3 regions of the Granulosicoccus antarcticus IMCC3135 genome follow, and region 1 is predicted to be linked to each of the others. Evidence: riboswitches for the same ligand, from Rfam matches in the RefSeq annotation. Region 1 holds a riboswitch; each other region holds the start of a gene.
The links. Region 1 has a riboswitch for cobalamin ahead of IMCC3135_RS05300 (hypothetical protein). Riboswitches for the same ligand answer to the same signal wherever they lie in the genome.
Positions count from the first base shown of each region.

Region 2: linked by a shared signal. The riboswitch ahead of cobG (precorrin-3B synthase) and the one ahead of IMCC3135_RS05300 (hypothetical protein) in region 1 are both predicted to bind cobalamin.
Region 3: linked by a shared signal. The riboswitch ahead of cobO (cob(I)yrinic acid a,c-diamide adenosyltransferase) and the one ahead of IMCC3135_RS05300 (hypothetical protein) in region 1 are both predicted to bind cobalamin.

Region 1 covers NZ_CP018632.1:1,238,811-1,242,992, forward strand. Annotated here, with positions in the region: gene IMCC3135_RS05290 (multifunctional CCA addition/repair protein) at 1-731, opposite strand, end outside; gene IMCC3135_RS05295 (aminopeptidase) at 779-1,879, shown strand; cobalamin riboswitch at 1,952-2,172, shown strand; gene IMCC3135_RS05300 (hypothetical protein) at 2,278-2,589, shown strand; gene IMCC3135_RS05305 (complex I NDUFA9 subunit family protein) at 2,702-3,649, opposite strand; gene IMCC3135_RS05310 (molybdopterin oxidoreductase family protein) at 3,869-4,182, shown strand, end outside.
Region 2 covers NZ_CP018632.1:2,024,925-2,029,106, reverse strand. Annotated here, with positions in the region: gene IMCC3135_RS08780 (precorrin-8X methylmutase) at 1-476, opposite strand, end outside; gene cobG (precorrin-3B synthase) at 466-1,650, opposite strand; cobalamin riboswitch at 1,875-2,114, opposite strand; gene IMCC3135_RS08770 (extracellular solute-binding protein) at 2,385-3,431, opposite strand; gene IMCC3135_RS08765 (ABC transporter permease) at 3,568-4,182, opposite strand, start outside.
Region 3 covers NZ_CP018632.1:1,969,085-1,973,266, reverse strand. Annotated here, with positions in the region: gene IMCC3135_RS08480 (FecCD family ABC transporter permease) at 1-394, opposite strand, end outside; gene IMCC3135_RS08475 (ABC transporter substrate-binding protein) at 391-1,425, opposite strand; gene cobO (cob(I)yrinic acid a,c-diamide adenosyltransferase) at 1,438-2,049, opposite strand; cobalamin riboswitch at 2,214-2,447, opposite strand; gene cbiB (adenosylcobinamide-phosphate synthase CbiB) at 2,570-3,508, opposite strand; gene rpsJ (30S ribosomal protein S10) at 3,613-3,927, opposite strand; gene tuf (elongation factor Tu) at 3,934-4,182, opposite strand, start outside.

The DNA of each region.
Region 1 (4,182 bases):
GTACTTTGCAGTGCGGCCTGTTCAAGCACCATCAGTGTGTGAATGCCACTGTCGATTTCAGGGTGCCACTTGGCTGGCTGAGGCACGCCGAACAAGGCGTCTACCTCGGGCAGAATCACTGCCAGCGCGCCGCATGCGCGCAAGGCCTGGAAGAAGGCTCCCGGGGTTCTGGCCAGTAGCGCACCCTGCATCTCTTGCCAGATGCGTTCAGGCACCAGGTTGTCGACTTCGCCTGCATCGACCATATGGCGCATCAATTCCAGCGTCTCATCCGCTATCGTGAATCCCAGATGGCTGAAGCGTGCCATGAACTTTGCAATGCGTAGAATGCGCACCGGATCTTCGACGAAGGCCTTTGATACATGGCGCAGAACGCGGTTTTCGATATCGGCCTTGCCATTGAACGGGTCAACCAGTTCACCGTTCTTGCGTTGCGCGATCGCATTGATGGTCAGGTCTCGACGGCTCAGATCCTCTTCCAGCGTCACGCTGGCATCAGTTGAAAATTCAAAGCCGTGGTAGCCAGGTCCTGTCTTGCGTTCTACTCTTGCCAGTGCGTATTCTTCATGGCTGTCCGGGTGCAAAAAAACCGGGAAGTCTTTGCCCACTGATTTGAATCCGGCTTTGAGCATGTCGTCGGGCGTGCTGCCAACCACTACCCAGTCGTGATCGATGACCGGTATGCCGAGTAATTGATCACGAACGGCGCCACCTACCAGATAGTGCTTCATAAGGCTTTTTGTCTGATTTGGCGCATATCCTGAATGTTACACTGACAATGATAAAAGAACGCCGATCAACATGCGCTTTACCCTGGAAACCGTTCGTACGTATCTGTGTACTGGGTGCTGTGTTGGTATCGCTCAGCGGTTGTGGAACCATCGGATACTACTCGCAGGCGGTGGGTGGGCATTTCAAGCTGATGCGTGCACGGCAGCCGATCGACAAGCTGCTGAGCGATCCTGAAACCAACCCTGAGCTGCGTCAGAAGCTGCAAACGCTGATGGATGCCCGACAATTTGCCAGTGAGTACTTGCTGCTGCCTGACAATGATAGCTACAACACGTATGTGGAAACCGGGCGCGACGCGGTGACGTGGAACGTGGTGGCAGCGGAAGAGTTCTCCCTGAAAGCCAGAACCTGGTGTTTTCCGGTCGCAGGCTGTGTCAGTTATCGTGGCTATTTTGATCGTGCCGATGCTGATGAGTATGCCGCCGAACTGGCGCTGGAAACCTATGATGTTTCAGTCGGTGGTGCTTCGGCCTATTCGACGCTTGGCTGGTTCGATGATCCAGTGCTGGATACGATGCTGCGTGGTAGCGATGTGCGCTATGTGGGCACCTTGTTCCATGAGCTGGCTCATCAGGTGCTCTATATCAAGGATGACAGTAACTTCAATGAAGCCTTTGCAACGTTCGTGGAGCAGCTGGGAGTGCGTGCCTGGCTTGAGCAACGCGGCGAGGTTGATCGTATCGCCACCTACGATAGCTCTCAAACCCGTGTTGAAGACTTTCTGGTTTTGCTCAAGCAGACGCGTGATGAGTTGCTGACTTTGTACGCTCGGGAGCTGCCTGAGCAATCCATGCGCGAGGCTAAAAAGGCCGTGTTCGATGATATGCGGGTGAGCTATGAGTCCTTGAAACAATCCTGGGATGGGTATGCGGGTTACGACAACTGGTTCAAGCGGGAGCTCAACAACGCCCGGCTGGTGGCGGTGTCTACCTATCGGCGTAATGTGCCAGCTTTCAATGCTATGTATGACGAGGCGGGTCAGGATCTAACCGTTTTTTATGCACTGGCAAAGAGCATGGAAGATCTGGATCATGCAGAGCGGCAGAAGCGAATTGAAACCTATCTGGAGCTTGATCAGGCTCAATAGAGGAGGGGGTTAGTTGGCGCTTGACACTGGCCAGCTCAATTCCAATAATGTGACTGAGGGTTTCTTTGTGTTACGCCCTTGAATCGTGATGGTTCTTGAGTCGCTTCGGCGGCTCGGGATGAAAAGGGAACATGGTGCGATCGTTGTCAGAATCGATTCCGTTCAAACCCATGACTGCCCCCGCAACTGTAAACGGTAAGCTGTTTCGAACAATCCCACTGGGTAATATCTCGGGAAAGGCGAAGTAGCGGTGAACCGTGAGTCAGGAGACCTGCCATCACAAGCAAACTCAATCCGGGCGGGGTGACCCCGGGCAGGAGCACTGTAATGAAAGTATGTGTCCAACGACTTATCCGGTTTTGCCTGGTGCAAGAACCACCTTCTCTACGGAGTGCATCATGAGTCTGGACAATATCCTGCTAAGACTGACAGAGCCGCTGGAGTCACGAGAGGATGCCCTTGTGCTTGGACGCATGGGATTTCTTGAGTGGCTGGTTTCGGTGCCGGATGAAGGCGATTTCACTCAGCAGGCGGAGCTGGCGCATGAACGGGCAGCACCACTGAAGTTGTCAGTACCGGCCATCAGTGTTTTTTGCGATCTTTTGCTGGAAGCTGCACTCAATACGACTGGTTCGGAGGAGCGATCGGGGCGAAAGAATTCCCGTATTAACCGACGTACAGGCGCTCCACGACGACGAACATTGCATTAATCATTGCGCGCCCCCCCCAGGGAGGGGGCGTCGTTCAGCAATAGACTGAACTCTGGTGCTGCAGAAGTTTGAACTTGCCCCGTGCCAGAACACAGCCCGGGGCCGTTGAGTCTCAGCGTCGAGCGGCGGCGCGGCGCTTTTGCAGTAGCCCGGTCCAGTCTTTGGTACCTATATAGCGCGGTACCACAGCATCGAGTGAAGTTGGCTGGCGAGGGCAGTTGTCACCACAGACGCTAGGCGTTTGCAGGCTCTGGTAATTGTCACGGCTGAACGGTTTGCCAGGAACATATTCCATGACTCTGGCTTGCATTCTGGATGCCCAGTCAGGCAGGCCGATGATGGTGCGGGACAGGCCGGCCGTATCCGCAGTGTATTGCACCAGTTCGCGCAAGGTGTAGTCTTTCGGGCCACACAGTTTGATGGTAGAGCTGATAGCCGCAGGGTCATCAATGGAATCGATCATCACCTGGCAGACGTCGCCGACGAAGACAGGGGCCATCTTTGCATCCGGGACTGCCAGCGGAAAGATGGGTAGGGCTCGTAGCAAGCCTGCGAATCTGTTGAAGAAGGCATCGTGCTCACCAAAGATGATGGAAGGCTGAAAGATAGTCCAATCAACACTACTCTGGCTGTTGCGTACCAGCTCTTCGGCCTGTCCTTTGGTCCGCAGGTATTCGCTGCTGCCGTTTTCCGCATCGGCGTTCAGGGCGCCCATGTGCAGATAGCGCTGTACGCCAGCTGCTGCGCAGGCTGCGAGTACTTTTTCTGTCAAACCTGAGTGTGCACTTGCAAAACTGTTTTTTGATTTGTTGCCGCCTTCATTGAGAATGCCAATCAGATTGATAACGGCGGTGGAGCCTGCAATTGCCTCATTCAGCGCGGCTGCATCGTGAACATTAACCTCTCGAACATGCACATTTGACAGCGTGCGAAGTGATCTGACATGTTGTGCACGGCGCGTCAATACCACCACTTCATCATAGGTCTGCGCCAGGCGATAGGTCAGCTGAGAGCCGACAAAGCCTGATCCACCCAACAAGGTAATGCGACGATTGCTCATGTGAATTAGGAACTCCTGATTTGACAATTCTAGGGTGAAGGCAACTCGTATATTTTGCCTTAAAAGATAAGGTAGCGGCAGCTTTACCGCCGGCATGCGATTACAGCACTGTGGTGACGGTATAATTTATGGACCCGCAAGATTTTTCTGGGTGGCGTCTGTGTCGAGTTCTCGCCATAGTAGACGCCATCAGTGCATCCCTGCTAAAGCTCATTGCCTATGTCAGTACTTCCGGAATTCGAAAACCACGCCGAGCAGACAGTCAAGATGACTACCTGCTATATGTGCGCGTGCCGGTGTGGTATCAAGGTGACCATGGAGGGCGAAGAGATTCGTTTTATCCAGGGTAATCCCAAACACCCGGTCAACAAGGGTGTGCTGTGTGCCAAAGGTAATGCCGGCATCATGAAGCAGAAGTCGCCTGCCAAGCTGACGCAGCCGCTGGTCAGAAAGGCTGGCACCGAGCGCGGGGATGGCGAGTTTGAGCCGATTTCCTGGGACAAGGCTTTGACATTGTTGACGGAACGGCTGCG
Region 2 (4,182 bases), 790 kb from region 1:
ATAGCGGCAGGCCGAGGGCAGCTTGGATCCTGGAGCATGTTCAGTAAATGAAATAGCGCAGTAGGTGCATTACCGATGGCAACGACAGCTCCCTGTAGATGCTCTCGCCACAGCTCCAGAGCGGCTGCCGAACGTGTGTTGGATTGTACTCTGGCAAGTTCCAGTACGGCCGGATCATGCAAGGTGCAGATAACGGCATTGTCCGCGGGTAGGCGAGCACGGGTAATGCCCTCTGAAATCATGCGGGCATCACACAGTATGGGCGCGCCTGCTTGCAGTGCACCACGTGCAGCGTTTACCAGACCCGGTGAGAATTCTATATCACGCTCAAGTCCAACAAGCCCGGCCGCGTGAATCATGCGAACAGCCACCGGCTCTTCATCCGCACTGAATCTGGACAGTTGCGCTTCGCTGCGAATAATGGCGAAGCTCTTCGTGTAGATGGCAGCGCCATTGGTTTGGTAACTATGCACCATTTTCAGGGAAATCCAGTAGATATTCAGGGGTGGAGGTAATCTGTTCTGCGCGCAAACCAACGCGCACTGGCTGATCGCAGGCTTTGCCATTACGAATCAACTTGTATTCGTCAGGCGCTGTTGCCACCAGCGTAATCGCCGCTGATGACGGGTGTGCACAGCCTTTGATGCAGCCTGCAACATGCAGCCGTTCACCATGGGCAAGCTGCGCAGCCAACGATCTGGCGATACCCAGGGTAGATGAATGGGCCTGTGCACAACCTGGCGCGCCGGTGCAGGCAAAGACATTCAAACGCGGGTCACCAGCACGCAAGCCAACACCTGCGGCCGCACCGTCGCCCACTCCCTCTATCAAGATCATTCGCCAGGGTGTCAGGCGCAAATTGCCCAGCGGAGCCAGGGTGTAAAGATCCTCGCTCTTCAGGAGGCCGAACTCTGGTGCCACTAGCCAGCCCTGAGCATGCTTTCCAGGTTCCGGGCGGCAAGCAAGACCAGGGGCTGCGAGCACTTCATGGAACTCAGCGGGTAGCGTAGCGCCGCTGGCCAGAAACGAAGCCATGCGACCGCGGCCTTGCGGCGCACCTTCATGATCCAGAAACCAGTGAGCCAGCCTCATCGCTGTATCGGCAGCGGTAGCAATACTGACTCGTGCCCCCGAGCCCATACCATCGGCAAGGCACATCAGCTCCCCATCAGCTGAATGCTGAATGCGAATGTCAGCTGATGTTCCAGTTAGCACTGGCGTTGCCCCACAGTCCACCGCAAAACCGAACTTGGCCGGCAACGTTGGCGCACCCGGCTTATCCAGTGCTTGTATCAGTCGAGCGCCAACCTGATGACTTACGTCTCCATCAATCCAGAATGGGGTGAAGACCAGATTGCGACGTCGCTCAGAATCAATACTGACATCAACAAGGTCGAGCTTCATCAGGGATTTGATCAGCGCTGCGTGCTCACTTGCCCTGATACCACGCATTTGAAGATTGGCACGTGATGTCAGACTGATCTGGCCAATCCCGTATTCTTGTGCCAGTTCGCCTAGCGCGATAGCTTGTGGCTGACTCAAACGAGCATACGGCGGGCGAATGCGCACAATCAATCCATCAGCCGCCGCCATTGGCTGCAGTGCGCCAGGACAGGCTCCGTGAATTAGCGGCTTGTTCGACGCATCCATTCGAAAGCTCCAACTGATGAATACCAAAGAAGCCGGGGATAACGTATGACGGATTGTTATTGCAGTACTGACGTCAGGATCGCAGGTTTCTTGCCTGTACGAAGCATTGCCAGCAAAGCCCTGTGCTTACCCGGAACTCATCTGGCAGTCTTGCACCGCCAAAATCGCGAACCATTGAACGCACTGATCTGCACAATCGGCCCTGCCCTCACCCCGGAGCAATAACTGAACACTGTTGTCGGGCAGGTCTTCTGGCTCACCTTCATCCGGGCATTGTCACCTTCCCAAGAGCGTGATTGATAGCTCTCAGTGGTGCACGACAAACCCGTCAGGCTTACAGCAGCGGGGGCTGCACCGGAATAACCAGTACGATCAGCACTCAATGCTGACAATATTGGCGTCACCGGTTTCCCATTTCACCATGACCCACATGTGGCCACAGAACCCGAACGCGATGGAAGTTATCACCCTCTCGCCGCTGGGTCAATGGGGAGTGCACCAAGCGATCAAACTCGCCCCCGGTTTAGTGGAGACGCCGCAGCCCTCTAGCAAGATGGTGCAAAAGGTTGATTTGACGCAAATCATGAAGGTTGGCGCACTCTAGCCATCAACTAGCCATCAAGTTGCACTCAGCTGAAATTCCAGAAGCAAACCGGGCAAGACGATTGTTTGCGCGTCTTGCCCGTTGTTTTCATGATCAAACAGATGCTGAGACTGACAGTATCCGCAATTCCCTACTTGCTGATATCCGTCCAGATCCGTGCATACAGATCATTCACTTCTACCGGGCACACCGCCAGGAATGCACCGGATGCTTCAAGCTCTGGTGGCACGCTCAATTCTGGAGCGGTTTTCAGCTCTTCGGACAGATATTCGTCCGACCCCTTGATGCCGTTGGCGTATTTGGCAAAGTTGGAAATCATGGCGGCATTCTCCGGATCCATGATGAAGTTCTGAAACAGTTTTGCATTACCAGGATTCTTTGCATCCACAAGTACGGCTGCGCTATCCATGAAATAGGCAAAACCTTCTTTAGGAAAACCGAAGCGTACATCCGGGTTCTTTTCACGAGCACGCATAGCGGCGCCATTCCAGTAAAAAGCGGCGGCGTAATCGCGGCTGGCAAATTTCTCAATGGTGCCGTAGTCCATGGCAATCCACTTGGTTTTGGCTTCTACAAGCTTGTCGCGAACAGTGCGCAGAAACTCCTTGTCATCAGTACACCACTCTCCACCCAGATACTTGATAGCGCTGTACATGACGTCCGTCATTTCTGGCGCCACATTGACCTTGCCAATCAACTCTTCAGGTGGATCCAGAAAGATGGAAGAGGTATTGATGTCACCGTCATATACAGAAGTATCGACAACGGTACCAATCAAACCCCACTGCCACGGCACGGAATAGTGACGACCTTCGTCCCAATCCACACCGGTCCACCGATCTTCCATATTCTTGAAGTTCTCCATTTGATCAGGCCGTGTCTCCAGCAGCAAACCTTCACCAATCCAGATATGCATATACGGTGCTGAGGGAACGACGATATCAAACCCATGCCCACCGGCACGTACCTTCGCCAGCGCCGTGTCGTTGGAATCGTAGTCTGTAATGGTGACTTTTACATCGTAGGTTTTCTCGAACTTTTCGATCAACTCGGGGCTGGTGTAATTGCCCCAGTTGAATATGTTCAATTCCCCTGCTGCCTGGGCTGGACCTGTCATCAAAAGGCAGGCCGCCATCAAAGTCGTGACGGGGCCGGTAGAGCATAGTTGGCGAAACATGTACGTCTCCTGTCGTTGAATCGGTAACGTTGACGATAACGGGCAAAGTCAGGGATTTGATTCAGACCCGCTCATTTAACATTCAATTGGCTCACGCGCAGCATTGCCAGCACATCGGTTTTACAACACGCTTCTGTCAATTTCTTTTCCGGCTTAACAAAAAGAATCCTGTCACGATCACTACGGAAAAGGCAAGAAATATAGTGGAAATAGCGTTGATTTCAGGGGTGACAACCCGGCGTAGCTGTCCGAGCATATACGTCGGCAGTGTCTCCTGACCACCTGATTTGACAAACTCGGTGATGACAACATTATCCAGTGAAATAACGAAGGCGAGCATGAAGCCCGCAATGATGCCTGGCCGTAACAAAGGTAGAGTCACATGCAAAAAACCACGCCACGGCGTTGCGTAGAGGTCGGCGGCAGCCTGCTCCAGAGTCAGATCCATGCCTTGTAACCGCCCCCGAATTGGCAGGTAGGCAAATGGAATGCAGAAAGCGGTGTGTGCTGCCATCAGAAAGCCTATACCCGAATAACCGGTCCACACCTTGATACGAGAGAATACGATCAGCAAAGACACGGCTGTGACAATCTCCGGGACCATCAGCGGCTGATTGATGAGCGCATATTTGAAACTCAGCCCGGGGTAAGGCTGTGTACGAGTGGTCGCCAGTGCAGCAAGGGTGGCAACCACAGTTGCAATACTGGCGGCAACTATAGCAACCAGCGCCGAGCGTAATGCAGCGTCTTG
Region 3 (4,182 bases), 730 kb from region 1:
GTAACCAGAGGTTCAATCCGGAAAGACCAAAGTAGAGACATAAAACGGCCCCCAGACTGGCACTGGCACTAACCCCCAGAAGTCCGGGATCGGCTAGAGGATTTCTGAGTAGTCCCTGCAATGCAGCTCCGGACATGCCCAGTGAGCTGCCCACCAGCACCGCGAGCAAAGCCCGGGGCAGGCGTATCTCTGTCACGATGATGTGATATCGGGTTTGCAGGTCTGTTTCTGACAACAAATCATCCACAGAGGTGGACGAAGCCGTGCTGAACAGGGCTGACATCACATCAGCTACGGACAATGGCAATGGTCCGATGGTCAGAGACCACACTGTCAACACAAGTAGTGTCAGCAACAGGGTGCTATTCAATAGAACGTCACGCCCCACCGTCATGGCTGAGCCCCTTGAGCCGGGATACCAGACTGCGAGCTCAGCTCGCCAGCCAGCTTCTCCACGGTTTCCACCTGCCGCCAGTCACTACACCCCGCATCCAGATTGCTGAGTGACAACACCGGCTTGCTGAACAGCAAGTCACGCAACAATGGATGTCGAATCACACCAGATCGAGCAAGTGATGTGTCGTGTTCGGTACGACTGAGCATGAATGCATCGGGGGGATCAAGCACGATCGACTCGAGAGATACCCGACCCCAGCCTGTCACGCCGTATTCGCTAGCCTTGTTGCTCACGGCAAGTGCCTGGAACAAGGCATCTATAAAGGTACCTGATGCGGCCGTCCCACCATTACCTCTCAGGTAGAGTGCACTTCGAGCCGCAGACGATGCTTCCACCTGTTGTAAGCGACGTTGTGTATCAGCGATCAGTTCAGCCGCTCTGGCACCACGACCAATAGCCTCACCGATCTGCTCCAGACTGTCAAAAATACTCGCCCAGTCTTTCGGGTACGGCACGTTGATAATATTGATACCAAAGCGTTCGAACAAACGCACCTGATGTTGTGCCTGCCAGCGCCGGGACGCCAGAACGATATCCGGTTGACTGGCAATCACCTCCTCGGCACTGGCCTGATTACTGGCAAAATTTCTGGCTAATGAGGCCTGCGAGGAGCGTTTCGGGTCTTGCGACTGGTATGAGAGCGAGACGATCTGCGATGCATCAGCCAACCCCAGCAACAGCATATCGGCACACAGATTGGTAGACATGACTCTGGGCAGGCGCTGCTCACTGAGCAAGGCTGGCTTTATCACGGTCGCATCACGGCCAGGTGCTTGCAGCATTGATTCCGTCGTCGACGAAGCCGACGATAGTGACCCTGCCGTCGCCGTAGCATGCAATCCGAGTGTGAGCACTAACGCAAGTGGTGCTATTCCAGTCGTCCAACAACTGACAAATGTCACACACTCAGCCACGCAAGCACCTCGATGAACGAGTGCTTCGGGCGCAGTATCGTGAGCATTCATCATCCTGCCCTCTCCTCAGAAATCGATACCTGGCTGAGCTTTTACACCGGCTTTGTAGGCATGTTTGCGATCTGCGATCTCGCTGATTGTGTCTGCTATTTCATGTAGTTCCGGCCGAGCGGCGCGACCAGTGATAATCACCGTCTGACCTTCCGGTCGAGCGCGGATGGTCGAGAGCACATCCTCCATATCCAGAAATTTGTACTTGAGCATATAGGTCAGCTCATCGAGCAACACCAGTTGCACAGACTCATCTTGCAGCAGACGCCTGGCATGAGACCAGGCCTCATCGGCCGCCGCTTTATCGGCATCCCAGTTCTGTGTGTTCCAGGTAAAACCCGTTGCCATGGCGTGGTACTGCACAGTGGCAAGTCCCATGCATTGCTGCAAAAAAGTGACCTCACCAGTAGACTGCGTGCCCTTGATGAACTGCACGACACCACACTGATGCCCGTGGCCCAATGCCCGATAGACGGTGCCGAAACCAGAGGTGGTCTTACCCTTGCCGTTACCGGTAATCAGAATGACGATACCGCGTTCAATCTGGGCTTTTTCGATGCCCGCATCCACAACAGCTTTCTTGCGCTGCATGCGTTCGCTGTGTTTCTGTTTATCTTGCTCTTCCATTTCCGATTCCCATTGACGCATCGTCGAGGTCCGGGGATTTCGCAGACAGATAGAGAATACAGGCTATTTCGCTGGAGCCACTGACACCTTCAGGTACCAGTCAATCAATCACTCCACTACCTGAACTGTATCGTCGGCCGCGCTCACACCCCGGAGCAAATACCAAGTACTTCGATTGTCAGGCAGGTCTTCTGGCTTACCTTCTACCGGATAACGTCGCCTTCCCAAGTGGTTTGCTCCAAGGCCAAACACTCAGTGGCAACTGACGTATCCGTCAGGTTTACAGCAGCGGGGGCTGCGCCGGAATTGAACGATATATTGCATCGATCGTCACCGGACTTCCCATTTCACCCTGACACACAAGCGTATGCCAGAGAACCCGAACGCGAGCATGGTTGCACGCATTCTGCAAGACGTCAATCAGGTTTTGATGACCGGGCGGGCAATGGTTATTCGATTAAAACGAGAATCAGTTTGAAACGTATTACTCCCGACCAAGCAGTGCCAGCCGTACAGTGTCTCAATAACCCAGATCAAGCCATGCAAGCAATACCAGTAGTACCAACATCCACACCATCGCATAGGCATAGACCAGCAGTCCTTGGTGCAACTCGGGGGCACCGGGGCTAGCACCTTCGGCATTCAACCAGGGCTCTTCACTGATGCCTTCCTCATAGACCCTCGGACCTGAAAGCTTGATCTTCAGTGCAAAGGCCATGGCAGATTCGGGCCAGCCGGCATTGGGTGAGCGATGATGTCGAGCCTGCATCGCCAGAGAACGAAAGGAGCAGACCCTCCCTCCTGCCAACCAGATCAGCAATGCACTCAGCCTGGCAGGCAACCAGTTGACGACATCATCCAGTTTGGCGGAGAAACGCCCAAAATCCAGATACCGAGTGGATTTATGACCGATCATTGAATCCAGAGTGTTTATTGCCTTGTACGCGGCCAACCCGGGCAAGCCAAACAGGACACCCCAGAACAACGGTGCTACAACACCATCGGAGGCGTTCTCCGCCAGGCTCTCCAAAGCGGCACCAGCGATACCCGACTCTTGCAAATCTGCTGTCCTTCGGCCAACGATCAGACTGAGCGCTGAGCGCGCCTCACTCACATCGGCACGTAATAACGGACGGCTGACCGCCGCTACATGAGCATAGAGACTGCGGGTGGCCAACAAGCTTGAGGCAATCAGTGCCTCCAGCATGAACCCTGCAAGGGTATCTGGCAGTAACCAGACCAACAACAGCGCTACCAGGGTGGTGACGATGACAACCAGCAACGCTGTCAACATACCCAGCAACTGGCGCGCAAGAGGCAATGATCCCTCTCGATTCAGGAGTCGTTCCAGCCGGTTAATCATCCAGCCAATCCAGACTACAGGGTGCCGAATAGCGGCAAATAGCGATGGGGGCCAACCCAGACACAATTCGGCCACCATGGCCATCAGCATCAACATGCCGTCAAATCTCCGGTTGTATCGACATTCATCAATTCCCAAAACCAGAAAAGGCCCGCCGAAGCGAGCCTTTAAAGGAAATGTCGAACAAACAGATCTAGCTATTAAGCCAACTTGATCTGAACGTCAACACCAGCGGCCAGATCCAACTTCATCAGAGCATCTACCGTTTTTTCTGTTGGATCAACAATATCCATCAGACGCTTGTGAGTACGCAGCTCGTACTGGTCGCGCGCGTCTTTGTTGACGTGCGGAGAAACCAGGATAGTGAAGCGTTCTTTCTTGGTAGGCAAAGGAATTGGACCCAGAACACGGGCACCAGTACGCTTGGCGGTTTCAAGAATTTCTTTCGCAGAACGGTCGATCAGACGGTGATCGAATGCTTTCAGACGAATTCGGATTGTTTGACTGGCTGCCATAATGTATTACTCGATTATCTTCGCAACAACGCCGGCACCAACGGTACGGCCACCTTCACGAATCGCAAAACGCAAACCGTCTTCCATCGCAATCGGGTTGATCAGTTCAACAACGATTTTCACGTTGTCACCCGGCATTACCATCTCAGTACCTTCTGGCAATTCAACCGCACCTGTTACATCCGTTGTACGGAAGTAGAACTGTGGTCGGTAGTTGTTGAAGAATGGCGTATGACGGCCGCCTTCATCCTTGCC